Regions from separate parts of the Kitasatospora sp. NA04385 genome, predicted to be linked through region 2. Evidence: riboswitches for the same ligand, from Rfam matches in the RefSeq annotation. Region 2 holds a riboswitch; each other region holds the start of a gene.
What was found. A riboswitch is a leader RNA that binds a small molecule or an ion and turns the genes downstream of it on or off. The one in region 2 is predicted to bind cobalamin.

Region 1 (5,055 bases), 1.0 Mb from region 2:
CGGTGGTCGCGGCCGTCCAGGACGAGGGTGAGGACGCCCTCGTCGACCCGGGCGATCTCGACGGTGCCGGGCGGGTGCGGGTCGGAGGCGTGCGACTCGCCGGGGTGCAGGTGCCAGGCCCACAGCTCCAGCGGGCCGGGGGCCTCGGCGCCGCCGAGCAGGGTGCCGCTGCCGCCGTCGGGGCCGTTCCACAGCCGGACGGCGTCCTCGGCGGGGACGATCCGGACGGCCGAGGCGGCGTCGTAGTCGAGCAGCCGGGCGATCGAGACGCCGAGCGCGTCGGCGAGCCGGACCACGGTGCCGATGCTGGGGTTGGTGCGGGCCTGTTCGATCTGGACCACCATGCCGCGGCTGACCCCGGAACGGGCGGCCAGGGCGTCCAGGGTGTGGCCGCGGTCGAGGCGCAGGCGCTTGAGGTTGCGGGCGAGGGCCTGGGTGACGAGATCGGCGTCCGGCACGGGCAGTCCAATATTCTGGTTGGGAGGGTGCAGCAGGTTGAACTATGCTGCGGCGGCATCGACAGATCCACCGACTGTACTGCGGGGTCCACCATGCTGTCCGCCGACCGGTTCCTCCGGTGAGCGCCGCGTTCGCGCTGCTCGCCAGCCTGCTCTGGGGCGTCGCCGACTACGGCGGCGGGGCGATCACCCGGCGGATGCCCGCGCTGACGGTGGTGGTGCTCTCGCAGACCGCCGCCGCCGCGGTGCTCGCGGTCGCGGTGACCGCCACCGGCGGCTGGCCGGGGGCCTCTCCCGCCCTCTGGTGCGCGGTGGCGGCGGGCGTGATCGGGCCGTTCGCCCTGCTGGCCTTCTACCGGGCGCTGGCGCTCGGGCCGATGGGCGTGGTGTCGCCGCTGGCCACCGTCGGCGTGCTGGTCCCGATCGGGGTCGGCCTGTTCCTCGGCGAGCGGCCGGGCGCCGTCCAGGGCCTGGGCATCGCGGTGGCCGTCGCCGGGGTCGCCCTGGCCGGCGGCCCGCGGCGCGGCGGGGCCGCGGTGCAGCCGCGGGCACTGGCGCTGACCCTGGGCGCGGCCTTCGCCTTCGGCGCGGTGCTGACCCTGGTCGCGCAGGCCAGCGGGGGCGGCGCCCTGCTGCTGACGCTGTGCGTGCAGCGGCTGACCAACGCGGTGGTCGGCGCCGGGATGCTGGCCGCCGCGGCCCGCCGCCGGCCGCTCGGGCTGCGGGCGGGTCTGCGCGAACTGCCCGCGCTGACCGCCGTCGGGGTCGCCGACGTGGCCGCGAACGGCCTGTACGCGGCCGCCTCGCACCTGGGCTCGGTGGCGGTGGCGGCCGTGCTGGCCTCGCTCTACCCGGTGGTCACCGCGCTGATGGCGCGCGGCCTGCTGAAGGAGCGGCTGCTGCGGGTGCAGGTGGTGGGCGCGGGCCTCGCGGTGGCCGGGACGCTGATCCTGGCCGCCGGCTGACGCACCGCCAGGACGCCCCCGTCAGGACGCCCCCGGCGGGGAGCCCGGGTCAGGACGCGCCCGCCCCCGCGAACGTCCGGGAGCGCCTGGCGATCCGCCAGTAGCCGATCGCGGCGGCCCAGACCACCACGAACAGGCCGACGATCACGAAGCCGACGTTGTCCAGGCTGAGCCCGGCGATCCAGCCGGTGACCGGGTCCGCCAGGTCGAACTTCTCGTGCAGCACCGCGACCAGTTCGACGGTGCCGATCACGAAGGCCACCGCGATCGACAGCCCGGTGATGGTCAGGTTGTAGTACACCTTGCGGACCGGGTGGGAGAACGCCCACTGGTAGGCGAAGTTCATGAACGTGCCGTCCAGGGTGTCGAACAGGCTCATCCCGGCGGCGAACAGCAGCGGCAGGCAGACCACCGCGTACCAGGGCAGCCCGGAGGCCGCGCCGGAGCCCGCCATCACCATCAGGGTGACCTCGGTGGCGGTGTCGAAGCCCAGGCCGAGCACCATGCCGACCGGGAACATCTGGCCGGGGCGGCTGATCGAGCGGGTGGCCCGGTTCAGCAGCCGGGCCAGCAGGCCGCGGGCGTTCAGCTGCTTCTCCAGCTCGGCCTCGTCGTACTGCCCGGCCCGCATCGCCCGGAACACCCGCCAGATGCCCAGCAGGGCCACCAGGTTGAGTGCCGCGATCAGGTAGAGGAAGGCGCCGGACGCGGTGGTGCCGATGGTGCCCAGCACCCGGTGGGTGGTGGACTCCTCGTCCATCAGGGTGCCCGCCAGGGCCGCCCCGCCGGCCACCAGGCCGGCCATCAGCACCACCATCGAGGAGTGGCCGAGGGCGAACCAGAAGCCCACCGAGACCGGGCGGCGGCCGTCCGCCATCAGCTTGCGGGTGGTGTTGTCGATCACCGCGATGTGGTCGGCGTCGAAGGCGTGCCGCATGCCCAGGGTGTAGGCGGTGACGCCCAGGCCGACGCCGAACACCTGGGTGCCGACCCGGTACCCGTGCGGCGCGACCAGGAACAGCAGCGTCCCGAACGCCACCGCGTGCAGGGCCAGGATGACCGCCATCAGACCGGCCGTGCGCAGGGTGTCCTCGCGCCGCCAGCGGAAGGCGGGCAGCGGGGAGCCCGGGGCGTTCCCGGGCAGGGTCGATTCGGACGCGGTCATCCGCGGATCACGCTCCAGCACCTCGTGGATCACTTCGTGAGATGCCGCGGCCGGTCTCCTGGCTGACGGGGTGTTGCGCGCCGGCTCCCGGCCTTCCCGGCCGCGGGCGGCCAGTGGCACGGGGTGGGAGCCGACGACTCCCCGATCACAGTGGCGAGGGCCGCTCCGGACTCCCGCGGCGGACGCTCCCGCGCCCGCCGCGGCGCACCGGCTTCCCGAGCACCACGGCCCGCCCACCGTAGGCCCGGCGCGGGCCCGGCGGCAAGGGCGCACCCGGGCCCGGGTGGCGCAGATCACGCCAGGTCAGCGCGGTCCTGACGGCCGCTCAGGCCATCCAGAAGAACACGCAGGTCATCCGCTTCTCCTCCAGCGCGGCGCCGTGGTAGGCGGTCGCGGTGTGGATCAGGTTGGCGGTGTAGAGCAGCAGCCGGTTGTAGCGGTGCGGGACGACCAGGTCCTCGGTGAAGGAGTCCGGCGGGACGAAGCGGGTGCCCAGCGCGTCCACCAGGTTGTCGTGCGGGGCGACCACGCTGTTGCCGCCGAGCCGGCCGCCGGGGAAGCTCTGCCGGTGGAAGCTGGTGCCGCAGTGCTTGGGGACCGCCGGGTTGAGGTACAGCACGGCGGCGTAGCGGCACAGCGAGCGCGAGTCGGTGTGCGGGCGCGGCTCGCACTCCCCCGCGCCGACCACCTGCACGCAGTTGTGGTTGAAGGTGCCGCCCGCGGCCTCGTCCAGCGCCCAGATCCGCTCGGCCCCGGTGGACCGGCGGACCAGGTCCTCGACGTGCGCGAGTTCGTCCGGCTCCAGCCCGGGCATCGCGCGCAGGCCGGGCCAGGACTCGGGGCGGTGCGGGTAGCCCTCGTCCCAGTCGGTGCGCGCCAGGTGCCGGGCGCGCACCGCGTCCGGGTCCGGCAGGACGTCGTCCAGCACCCAGTAGTCGCGTCCCCTGGTGGGCTTGCGGTACGGCAGGACCGGGAGCGCCGGGGTGGGGCGCGGGCCCTGGAACGGTTGCACGGGCATGGACCCGACAATAGGAGCGGCGCTTCGGGGCCTCGCCCAAGACGTGGTCAACCTTGCGTCAAGGCTTGCCCGGCGGCGGGCCGGCGGCCGCCCGGTGACGGAGCGTCAGGACCGCTGGCAGCGCGGGCACCAGAACAGGTTCCGGGCGGCCAGCTCCTCGGTGCGGACCGGGGTCGCGCAGACCAGGCAGGGCTGGTCGTGCCGCCGGTAGACGTACACCTCGCCGCCGTGGTCGTCCACCCGGGGCGGGCGGCCCATCGCCTCGGGGGTGTGCTCGGGGCGGACGGTGTCGATCCGGCCGGCGGCCACGCCGTCGCGCATCAGGGCGACCAGGTCCGTCCAGATCGCGTCCCACTCGGGGCGGGAGAGGTCGCGGCCGGGGCGGTGCGGGCTGATGCCGAGCCGGAACAGCACCTCGGCGCGGTACACGTTGCCGACGCCGGCCAGCACCTTCTGGTCCATCAGCAGGGCGGCGACCGTGCTGCCGCTGCGGGAGATCCGCCGCCAGGCCGCGTCGCCCGCGTCGCCCGGGCGCAGCGGGTCCGGCCCGAGGCGGCGGTGGACGGCGGCCTTCTCCTCGGGGGTGAGCAGTTCGCAGGCGGTCGGACCGCGCAGCTCGGCGTAGCCGGTGTCGTTCACCATCCGCAGCCGGACCTGGCCGACCGGGTCCGGGGCGGCCCCCGCGCCGAACCGGTACGTCCCGTACAGCCCCAGGTGCACGTGCAGCCACTGCTCGCCGAAGCCCAGGAACAGGTGCTTGCCGTGCGCCTGCGCCTCGTCCAGCACCCGCCCGTCGATCAGCGCGGCCCCCTCCGCGAAGCGGCCCTGCGGGCTGGACACCCGCACCGGGCGCCCCCCGAACAGCTCGTCGTGCCGCCCGGCCAGGCGGTGGATCACATGCCCCTCGGGCACCGGCGTCAGCTCCTCGATCGTGATGGTCGCGAGGAGTCCATTCTCCCAGGGCGCTCGGACAACCGGGACGGCCCGGCTCAGAGGGCGGTGGCGGCCTCGCACAGGGCGGCCAGCTCGGTCAGCGCCAGGGCGGTGAAGTCCTGGCCGGGGCGGGCGGTCCAGCGGGCGAGGGCGGTGCGCAGGGCGAGCAGGGTGAGTTCGGCGGTGAGGACGGCGGCCTGCTCGGGCACGCCGCGCTCGCGCAGGGCGCCGGTGAGGGCGGTGGCGAGGGCCTCCCGCTTGAGCAGTTCGCGCTCGGTCAGCTCGGGGTTGGCGGCGACCACCTGCTGGCGCTCGCGGACCGTCCCGTGGCGCTCGGCGGTGAAGGCCTGCGCGCCGGCGGCGGCCAGGGCGGCCTCGGCGGCCCGCCGCGGGCCCGCCCCGGGCGGGGCGGCGGCCACCGCGCCGGTGAGCAGCCGGGCCAGGGCGTCGCCGCCGGAGAGCACCTCGCGCTTGTCCGCGAAGTGCCGGAAGAAGGTGCTCTTGGCCAGGCCCGCG
Region 2 (5,055 bases):
TCGCGGCCTCCGCGAACCGGCCCAGCCCGCGCAGCGCCCGCCCCCGGTGGCGGCCGAGCAGGGCGCGCGCCCGGGGCAGGTCGCCCTGCCCGCTGTCCGCGTCCCCGATGCCGTCGAGCAGTCCGACGGCCCGTTCGAAGCACTCCAGCGCGTCGGCGTAGCGCCACTGGCGCAGCCGCAGCAGGCCGAGCGTCTCGACGGCGGTGGCCTGTCCGCGCAGGTGGCCGTCCCGCTGCTCGGCGTCGGCGGCGAGCAGCAGGTGCTGCTCGGCCTCGTCGTACTCCTGCAACTCGGCGAGCGCGAAGGAGAGTTGGACGTGCATCCGGGCGGCCGTCCGGGCGCCGGTGCCCGGGGCGAGCGCGGCCCGGGCACCGGCCCGCAGCGCGGGCAGCAGTTCGTCGTGCCGCCCGGCCTTCAGCTGCAACGCCCACAGCGCCTCGACCAGTTGGCAGACCGTCCCGGGGGCGGCGAACTCCTCGGCGGCGGCCACCGCCTCGACCAGGTTGGGCAGTTCGGCGCCGAGCACGGCCAGCGCGGCGGCCTCGTCGGGGTACCCGTCGGGGCCGATCTCCGCGTACAGCGGCCCGAGGTGCCAGCGCTGCGGGAGCGCCGCGTGGTCGGCGCCGACGGCCAGCCGCAGGTGGTGCGCGACGGTGCGGTGCACGGCGGTGGCGCAGGCCGCGAGGCCGTCCTCGCGCACCGCCGCGGCCTCGGCGTGCCGGCGGACGGCCGGGCGGTAGCGGTACCGGCCGTCGAGCGCGGTCTCCAGCAGGGCGGCGGCGGCGAGTTCGTCGAGCGCCTCGGCCGCCTCCGCCTCGGCCAGCCCGGTGGCGGCAGCGGCGGCCCGGGCGTCGATCGCGGGCCAGGGCCGCAGTGCGCAACGCCGGTACACCAGCGCCGCGTTCGGGGCGAGCCGGGCGTAGCGGTCGGCGGTCGCGGCCTCCAGCGGATCGGCGCCCGGCCGGTCGGTGAGCGCCCGGGGGGCGAGGTCGCCCAGCACGGGGGCGGCGGCGCGCAGCGCGAACGGGGACCCGGCGCAGCGCTCCAGGACGCCGGGCAGGGCGGCCTTGGCGGCGGTGACGGCGTGCTTGCCCGCGAGGTCGGTGAGCAGGCGGCGGGCGTCCTTGTCGGCGAGCGGGCCGACGGCGACGTTCAGCGCGTCGAGGCCGGCCAGCGGGCGGCGGGCGGTGATCAGGGTGAGCACGCCGGGGGCGGCGGTGAGCAGCGGGCGGAGCTGGGCGGCGGAGTGGGCGTGGTCGAGGACGACCAGCAGGCGGCGGGTGGCGAGCAGCGCGGCGAACAGTTCGGCGCGGTCCTCGACGGTGGCGGGCAGGTGGTCGGCGGGGACGCCGAGCCGCCGCAGGAAGCGGCGCAGCACGGTCGTCGGGTCCAGCACGCCGCCCGGCCCGGCCGCGCGCAGGTCGGCGTACAGCTGGCCGTCGGGAAAGCGGTGCGCCTCGCGGGCGCCCCAGTGGATGGCCACCGCGCTGGTGCCGATGCCGTCCGGGCCGTGCAGCAGCACCTGGCGCGGGCTGCCGTCCGCCTTGCGCCCGGCCTCCTTGTCGAGTTCGGCGAGCGGCCCCTTGCGGTCGGTGAAGTACCGGGTGGAGGCGGGCAGCAGCCGCGGCACCGCGTCCGCCGGGCCCGGGGCGCCGCCGGCCAGGCCGCTCATCCAGGCGGCCAGCGCCCGGGCCTGCGCCGGGTCGTTGCGCGCCCCCTCGACCAGCAGCCGGGCGACGGCCTCCCGCTCCTCCGCCCCGGCCGGGGCGGCGACCTGGCGCCCGGTCACCCGCTGCGCGAGGTTCCCGACCGACTCCCACGCCCACTTCCCGGCCTCCCCCGCCACCGCCGAGCCGACCGCGCCCAGCACCCCCGTGACCGCCGTGACCGACAGCGGATCGATCATGCCCCGTACCCCCACAACCGTGCTCGGCCGACATCGCTGCCGCCTGCGTGCGCCACCTGACGAGCCCAACCGTAGCCTGCACGCCACGCTCCGTCAGCACGCGTCCTTCCGCTTCCTCCCGAAGACCCCGGAACGCGGGCTCCGCCGGGGTTCCCGCGCGGTCCCCTCCGGCACGGCGGACGTCCGGGGGGCGGCCCGGCCGCGAGCGCCCCCACTGCGCGCTCCGGCCCCTTGACCGCCCGTCGGGCCCCTTGGCCGCCCGTCGGGCTCCTTGACCGTTCGTCGGGCCCCTTGACCGTTCGTCGGCGTCGCCGCGATGATGGCCCGTCAGTTCAGCTGTACGCCAGGCGGTGGGGGAAGTCCGGTCGAATTCCGGCGCTGTCCCGCAACGGTAGGCCCATCCGCGCAGGTGGTGGGCGAGCCCGAATGCCCGTCGCCGGGTCTTCCGATACCTTCCACCCGTCGCGGACTGCGGGTCGGGGCTCCGGTGCCGCGCTCGTGCGCGCGGCGCTTCGGGCGTCCGGCCCCGCGGGTCCGGAGAGGCTGACCCGATGTCACTGCGCGCTCGCGCCGCCGTCCTGCTCGCCACGGCGGCCCTCGCCACCGCCCTGCTGCCCGCGGCCACCGCTGCGGCGGCGCCACCCGTCACCGTGCGCCCGGACGCGGCGGCCGCGGGCTGGCTGGCCGGTCAACTGGTGGGCGGCGACCACCTGGAGAGCAGTTTCGGCGGGGTCTCCTACCCCGACCAGGGGCTGACCGTCGACGCGGTGCTGGCGTTCGCCGCGGCCAAGGTCTCCGACGACGCGGCGGCCCGGGCCACCGCCTGGCTCGCCCAGCCGGCCAACCTGGCCGGGTACGCGGGTGACGGGGTCGGCGAGTCGTACGCCGGGGCCACCGCCAAGCTGGCGTTCGCCGCGCAGGTGCGCGGCGCGGACCCGGCCTCGTTCGGCGGGGTCGACCTGGTGGCGCGGCTGCGGGCCCTGCAGCAGCCGTCCGGGCGGTTCTCGGACGTCTCGCAGTGGGGCGACTACAGCAACAGCCTGGGCCAGTCGTACGCGCTGCTCGCGCTGGCCCGCACCCCCGGCGGGGCGCCGGCGACGGCGGTCGGCTACCTGGCGGGGGCGCAGTGCGCGGACGGCGGGTTCCCGGTCGCCTTCGCGCAGCCGGTCTGCACCTCCGACCCGGACGCGACGGCGCTGGCCGCGCAGGCGCTGGCGGCGACCGGCCGGGCGCCGCGGCGCGGGCCGGGCTGTCCTGGCTGGTGGCGCACCAGGGCGCGGACGGTTCGCTGGCGGCGGCCGGGGGGAGCGCGGGCAACGCGAACTCCACCGGGCTGGCCGCGCAGGCGCTGCTGACCGGGGGCCGTCCGGTGGCGGGGTTGCAGGCCCGGGCCTTCGTCCGCTCGCTCCAGGCGGGCTGCGGCGCACCGGCCGCCGACCGGGGCGCGGTCGCCTACGACGCGACCGGGCTGGACCCGGCCACCGCGCCCCGGGCCACCGCGCAGGCCGTCCTCGGGCTGTCGGGCGCACCGCTGGCGACCCTGAGCGCGCACGGCGCCCGCCCCGCCGCACCGGCCCCGGCCTGCGCGCACTGACCCCGGACCGCTGCGGCCACTCCCCCACGCACGTTCCCGTTCCGTCCGCCGAGGAGGCGTCCGATGTTCCGTACCACCGCGTTCCGCCGTCCGCTCGCCCCGCTGGCCGCCGCCGCGGCCCTGACCGCCGCGCTGCTGGGCGCGTCGACCGCGGCCGCGCCGCCCGCGCACGCGGCGGCGTGCAGCGGGACGACCGGTGTCACCGTCGTGGTGGACTTCACCGCGCTGGGCGGCACGATCCAGACCGGGTGCGCGCTCGGCGACCCGTCCAGCGGGCTGGCCGCGCTGACCGGCGCCGGGTTCTCCTACGCCTTCCACCCGCGGTTCCCGGGCTTCGTCTGCCAGATCAACGTGCTGCCGAACCCGTGCAACGGCGCGCCCGCGTCGGCGTACTGGTCGTACTGGCACGCCTCGCACGGCGGGGCGTGGAGCTACAGCAGCCTGGGCGCGGGCAGCTACGACCCGGCCCCGGGCGAGGTCGAAGGCTGGGCCTTCGGCGCGGGCTCCCAGCCGGGCATCACCGCCCCCTGACCCCGAGGCCGCTACTGGCGCTGTGACCGGAAACGTCCACCGGATCGGTGGATCGGCATCGGCGTGCCGGACACCGGCTGGACGGCCGCAACATCCAGCCGGTGTCCGAAGGTTCGGCGGCAGAACCGGTCAGAACCAGGAGGCCGTCCGAGGACGGGAGCCGCAGACTGCAACACATCGCACGCCACGGAACGGGCCGCCCGGTGCACTTCCGGCAGACGACGGCCCCATCCGCGACGTCGTCCACCGCTTCGACCAGACGGGCACGGCCGCCCCCGCGGGAGGCCGTCCCCACCACCTCAGCCCCGACAACGAGGGCTTCGCCGCACAGACGGCCACCACCCGGCTGGACCGCGAGACCCTGCGCACCCTGCCGGCCCGCCGCAGGACCACCTTCCAGAGCACTAGGACCCGGAAGAACTCCAACGACCCGACCTCGACCGCATCGAACATGTCCTGGAACACCTCCCTGACCGGGTGTTCGCCTTCACCGACCGCACCGGGCCACCCTGCACTCCACGCGGGCGCGGGGGAGCAAGCCTAGGCTTGATCCCACCCGAGGGGCAGCGCGGGACCATCCCCGCTCGCTCGGGAGGACGTGAACAGCATGACCAGCGGCAGCGAGGCGTCTTGCTGTCGCCGTACTCCTCCGCGTGCTCCATGAAGTACAGAGTTGCGTGCACCGGTGTTGTGGGGCTGCGAAGGGGCTCGGTCGGAGGTGGGGCCGGGCTGACTGGCTGCACTCGTGGCCCTCGACGATGCCTGGACGCTGGTTGGTCCGTGGCCGCCCCCGAGCAGACCAGGGAGGCTGCCGTTCTCCGGTGCTGGCGGCCTCGGAATCGGCCCCACCGTGCCGCACTCTAACCGTGGGTGCCGAGTACCTGCTTTCCTTTCGATCCGCCCCATTGCGGTGACCACGCGCAGTGGCCTGCGGCGTCATACCCGGGCGATAGCGTGCTGCCATGTCTAGCGTCTATGAGCTCTCGATCGTCCTGAACCTGCGCGAGGACCTGTCCGACCAGGA
Region 3 (5,055 bases), 4.8 Mb from region 2:
TCGGAGAGCTTGGCGAGGTCGGCGACGTCGGAGTGCAGGTCCACCTCCTCCACGGTCCAGGTGTTCTTGATCGCGTCCCGGTACCGGTCGTAGAACGACGGGTAGCGCATCGGACGGAGCGTCAGCTCGAAGCCCGGGTCGAGCAGCATCTTCTTCTGGTCTTCGGTGCTCATTACTGGCAGGCCTCGCAGGACTCGGGGTTCTCCAGCGAGCAGGCGATGGCGTCCTGCTCGGCCTGGGAGAGGGCGGGGGTCTGCACCGGGACGGGGGCGGCGGTGCGGGCGGCTCCGGACGCGGCCTGGGCGATCCGGGTCGCCGGGCGGGAGCGCAGGTAGTAGGTGGTCTTCAGACCGACCTTCCACGCGTAGGAGTACATCGAGGAGAGCTTGCCGATGGTCGGCGCGGCCATGAACAGGTTCAGCGACTGGCTCTGGTCGATGTACGGCTGGCGGGCGGCGGCCAGGTCGATCAGCGCGCGCTGCGGCAGCTCCCACGCGGTGCGGTACAGCGAACGGACCTCCTGCGGCAGCCAGTTGAACTCCTGGATGGAGCCGTTGGCGTCGCGCAGCGCGTCCCGGGTCTGCTGGTCCCAGACGCCGAGCTCCTTGAGCTCGCGCACCAGGTACGGGTTGACCTGGAGGAACTCGCCGGAGAGGGTCTCGCGCTTGAACAGGTTGGAGACCTGCGGCTCGATGCACTCGTAGACGCCGGCGATGGACGCGATGGTCGCGGTCGGGGCGATGGCGAGCAGCAGCGAGTTGCGCAGGCCCACCTCGGCGATCCGGGCGCGCAGCGCGTCCCAGCGCCCGGTCCACTGCGGGGTGGCCGCACCGAAGTGGTCGACGTGCAGCTGGCCGCGGGCGGCGCGGGTCTCGCCGTACGCCTCGTGCCGGCCGAACTTCTCGGCCAGGTCGGCGGAGCGCTCGTACGCGGTGAGCATGATGCGCTCGGCGATCAGGGTGGAGAGGGCGACCGCCTCGGCGGAGTCGAAGTCGATCCGCAGCTGGAAGAAGACGTCCTGCAGGCCCATCACGCCCAGGCCGACCGGGCGCCAGCGGGAGTTGGACGTCCCGGCCTCGGTGGTCGGGTAGAAGTTGATGTCGATCACGCGGTCGAGGAAGGTCACCGCGGTGCGGACGGTGGCGTCCAGGCGGTCCCAGTCCATCGCGTTCAGCAGGTCGGCGGCGGTGGCGCCGGGGGCGACGTGCGCGCCCAGGTTGACCGAGCCGAGGTTGCAGACCGCGGTCTCCGAGTCGTCGGTGACCTCCAGGATCTCGGTGCACAGGTTCGAGGAGTGCACCGTGCGGCCCGGCAGCGCGGTCTGGTTGGCGGCCCGGTTGGAGGCATCCTTGAAGGTCATCCAGCCGTTGCCGGTCTGCGCCAGGGTGCGCATCATCCGGGCGTACAGGGTCTGCGCGGGGATGGTGCGCACGGCCTTGCCCGCCAGTTCGGCCTTGACGTACGCGGCGTCGAACTCGGCGCCCCACAGGTCGACCAGCTCCGGCACGTCCGCCGGGGAGAACAGCGACCAGTCGGCGTTGGCGTTGACCCGGCGCATGAACTCGTCCGGGATCCAGTGCGCCAGGTTCAGGTTGTGGGTGCGCCGGGCCTCCTCGCCGGTGTTGTCGCGGAGCTCCAGGAACTCCTCGATGTCGGCGTGCCAGGTCTCCAGGTACACGCAGGCCGCGCCCTTGCGCCGGCCGCCCTGGTTGACCGCCGCCACGGAGGAGTCCAGGGTGCGCAGGAACGGCACGATGCCGTTGGACTGGCCGTTGGTGCCGCGGATCAGCGAGCCGCGCGAGCGGATCCGCGAGTAGGACAGGCCGATGCCGCCGGCGTGCTTGGACAGCCGGGCGATCTGCGCGTACCGGTTGTAGATCGAGTCCAGGTTGTCCAGCGGCGAGTCCAGCAGGTAGCAGGAGGACATCTGCGGGTGCCGGGTGCCGGAGTTGAACAGCGTCGGGGAGCTGGTCAGGTACTCCAGGCGGCTCATCAGGGTGTACAGCTCGGCGACCTCGCGCACCGACTCCTCGGAGGTTCCCACCGCCAGGCCCGCCGCCACGCGGAGCAGGAAGTGCTGCGGGGTCTCGACCACCTTGCGGGTGATCGGGTGGCGCAGCAGGTAGCGGGACTGCACGGTGCGCAGGCCGAAGTACTCGAAGCGGTCGTCGCCGGCCTCGTCGATCAGCGAGTCGAACAGGTCGGCGTGCTCGGCCACGAACGCGGCGGTGGCGTTGCCGATCAGGCCCTCGGCGTGGCCCACGGCCACCGAGGAGGAGAACGAGGTGACGTGCTGGGTGGCGGCCTCGTCGCGGATCTCCAGCGCCAGCAGGCGGGCGGCCAGCTTCGAGTACTGCGGGTCCTCGGCGATCATCGACGCGGCGGCCTCCACGGCCAGCCCGCGCAGCTCGGCGAAGTCCGAACCGGCGTGGCGGCCGCGCAGCGCGGCGGCGGCGACGTGGCCGGGGTCCACCTGGGGGAGGTCGGTGCTGCGGTCGGTGAGCAGCCGGAGCAGCGCCGCACCGGGATCGGTGAAGGCGTCGGCGGATCCCTGGGACGGCAGGGTGACTGAGGCGGCGACGGTCAAGGCGCACTCTCTCCTGTGGCGGCGGCGGACGTGGCTCTACGGGTGTCCGGCACCGCACGCGGCCAGGGGAGGGCAGCACGAAGGAACGAGAACGCGTTCCGGCGCGCCGAAGACCACCCCCGGTCCGCCCGCGAGACCGGACGGCAAAGCTGTGCTGCATGGCGTCTGCGGGGATGCCGTGTCGCACACCGTCGGCAGGTCCTCGGACTCCGCGGGCGTCGCTACAGCCCGCTCACCGTTGCGGGGCAGTCCCGGATTCTCACCGGATTCCCCTGCGTCGACAGCGAGAGTGAGCATACATGTAGTGGCGGCTGGAGCTGGAAGCACCAGATGTAGTAGCGCGTGTCGCGTCGGCGGCGCCGCGCGTAGACAACGAAAACCGCCCGCCGGAGCCCGACCCGGGCCCCGGCGAAGTCCGGTCGGAGCCCGGTCGAAGTCCGGTCGGAGCCCGGCGGCGGCATCGTCGGCAGGCGAAAGAGCGGTGAGGGGACCGGGGACTCCCGGGCCTCAGAACCGCATCGTGTAGACCAGCAGGTCGGTGCCGGGCGTCGGCGACCAGTCCCGCTCGGGGCTGCGGACGAAGCCCAGCGCGGCGTAGATCCGGTGCGCGGCGGTCATCGCCGGACGGGTGGAGAACGCCATCCCGGCCAGCCCGAGTTCCCGGCTGCGGCCGATCGCGGCCTCCACCAGCGCCCGGCCGACGCCGCGGCCGCGGGCCGCCGCGCCGACCGCGAGCATCCGGATCTCGCCCTCGGCGGGCCCGGCGACGTCCGCCCAGGCGGTGCCGCCGGGGGCGAAGGTCACGCAGCCGAGCACGGCTCCGGCGTCGTCGACGGCGACCAGGAGCTCGGCCTCCCGGCCGCGGCGGGCGGCGTCGCGCAGGAGCTCGACGTACGGCGAGTCGGGGCGGGTGTGGCCGTCGCCGACGAAGGCCTCGACGCTGACCTCCCCGGCTCCGGCGAGGTCGCGGTCGAGGGCGCGGCGGACGAGCGGGCGGACGGTCGGGGAGCGCATCCGGCCAGTGTGCCGGAACGGCCGCGGCGCGGGTCCGCCAGGTCCGGGTCGAACGGGTAGCCGGTCGGGCGGTGCGCGTTGTCGCGGCCGTGGCGGCCGTTGCGGTCCAGGTCGCGGCCGACCAGGACGCCGAGGAGTCCGAAACTGCCGATGAGGCCCAGCAGGGCGAGCGCGGTGGTCATGGCTCCACTGTCCCGCCGGGAGCGGGCCGGGACGAGTGGCAGGAACGCACCATTGCCACGAAATCCTGCCACTGCGATGCTGGGCGGATGCGGAAGCTGGAGAACGTCGCCGTCGTGGTGCTGGAGGAGATCCACCCCTTCGAACTGGGGGTGGCCTGCGAGGTGTTCGGCCTGGACCGGAGCGACTCCGGCCTGCCGGTCTACGACTTCGCCCTGGTCGGCGACCGGCCCGGGCCGATGCGCACCCACGCGGGCTTCACCCTCGACGTCCCGCACGGGCCCGAGCGGATCGCCGGGGCCGACCTGGTGATCGCCACCGCCACCGGCGTCCGCGAGCACTACCCCGAGGAGCTCTGCGCGGCGCTGCGGGCCGCCCACGACCGCGGCGCCCACCTGCTGTCGATCTGCTCCGGCAGCTTCCTGCTCGGCGCGGCCGGGCTGCTCGACGGCCGCCGCTGCACCACCCACTGGCGCTACGCCGCCCTGATGGCCGAGCGCTTCCCGCTGACCACCGTCGAACCCGACGTGCTGTACGTCGACGACCACCCCGTGATCACCTCGGCCGGCACCGCCGCGGGCATCGACGCCTGCCTGCACCTGGTCCGCAAGGTGCAGGGCGCCGAGGTGGCCCGGGAGATCGCCCGCCGGATGGTGGTCGCCCCGCACCGCGACGGCGGGCAGGCCCAGTTCATCAACCGCCCGCTGCCCGAGGCCGACGGCGAGTCGCTGGCCGGGGTGCTGGAGTGGATGCGCCACCACGTCGACCGGGAGACCGGCGTCGACCAGCTGGCCCGGCTCGCCCACATGTCGCCGCGCACCTTCGCCCGCCGCTTCCGCCAGGAGACCGGCACCACCCCGCACCGCTGGCTCACCGGCCAGCGGGTGCTGCTCGCCCAGCGCCTGCTGGAGTCCACCGGGCAGAGCGTGGACGAGGTCGCCGCCCGCTGCGGCTTCGGCAACGCCGCCGCGCTGCGGCACCACTTCGGCCGCCGGCTCGGCACCACCCCGCAGGCCTACCGGCGGGCGTTCGGCGGCCCGGCGCGGCCCGTCGAACCGGAGCCCGCGGGCTGAGGCGGCGGCGGGCAGTGGGGGACGGCGGGCAGCGGGCAGCCGGGGAGGGGCAGCCGGGGACGGCCGGGGCGGGGTCAGCCCGACAGGTGGCCGGTCTGGTTCCAGCCGGCCGGCCGCAGCCGCCCGTCGCGGGCCCGCCACACGCTGGTCGAGCAGTTCGCCACCGGGTCCAGTGCGAGCAGCTCCTGCTCGGGCAGCCGG

Region 1: linked by a shared signal. The riboswitch ahead of HUT16_RS05700 (HoxN/HupN/NixA family nickel/cobalt transporter) and the one ahead of HUT16_RS01285 (hypothetical protein) in region 2 are both predicted to bind cobalamin.
Region 3: linked by a shared signal. The riboswitch ahead of HUT16_RS22670 (ribonucleoside-diphosphate reductase subunit alpha) and the one ahead of HUT16_RS01285 (hypothetical protein) in region 2 are both predicted to bind cobalamin.

What each region holds. Positions count from the first base shown of each region.
Region 1 is NZ_CP054919.1:1,336,365-1,341,419, forward strand. It holds gene HUT16_RS05690 (XRE family transcriptional regulator) at 1-458, opposite strand, end outside; gene HUT16_RS05695 (DMT family transporter) at 578-1,423, shown strand; gene HUT16_RS05700 (HoxN/HupN/NixA family nickel/cobalt transporter) at 1,473-2,588, opposite strand; cobalamin riboswitch at 2,619-2,830, opposite strand; gene HUT16_RS05705 (DUF6445 family protein) at 2,914-3,606, opposite strand; gene HUT16_RS05710 (Fpg/Nei family DNA glycosylase) at 3,712-4,518, opposite strand; gene HUT16_RS05715 (helix-turn-helix domain-containing protein) at 4,596-5,055, opposite strand, start outside.
Region 2 is NZ_CP054919.1:298,335-303,389, forward strand. It holds gene HUT16_RS01280 (tetratricopeptide repeat protein) at 1-1,906, opposite strand, end outside; cobalamin riboswitch at 2,238-2,359, shown strand; gene HUT16_RS01285 (hypothetical protein) at 2,458-3,261, shown strand; gene HUT16_RS37310 (hypothetical protein) at 3,276-3,500, shown strand; gene HUT16_RS01290 (hypothetical protein) at 3,564-4,031, shown strand; gene HUT16_RS01295 (hypothetical protein) at 4,994-5,055, shown strand, end outside.
Region 3 is NZ_CP054919.1:5,055,382-5,060,436, forward strand. It holds gene HUT16_RS22665 (ribonucleotide-diphosphate reductase subunit beta) at 1-173, opposite strand, end outside; gene HUT16_RS22670 (ribonucleoside-diphosphate reductase subunit alpha) at 173-2,587, opposite strand; cobalamin riboswitch at 2,763-2,901, opposite strand; gene HUT16_RS22675 (GNAT family N-acetyltransferase) at 3,095-3,601, opposite strand; gene HUT16_RS22680 (GlxA family transcriptional regulator) at 3,871-4,854, shown strand; gene HUT16_RS22685 (histidine phosphatase family protein) at 4,929-5,055, opposite strand, start outside.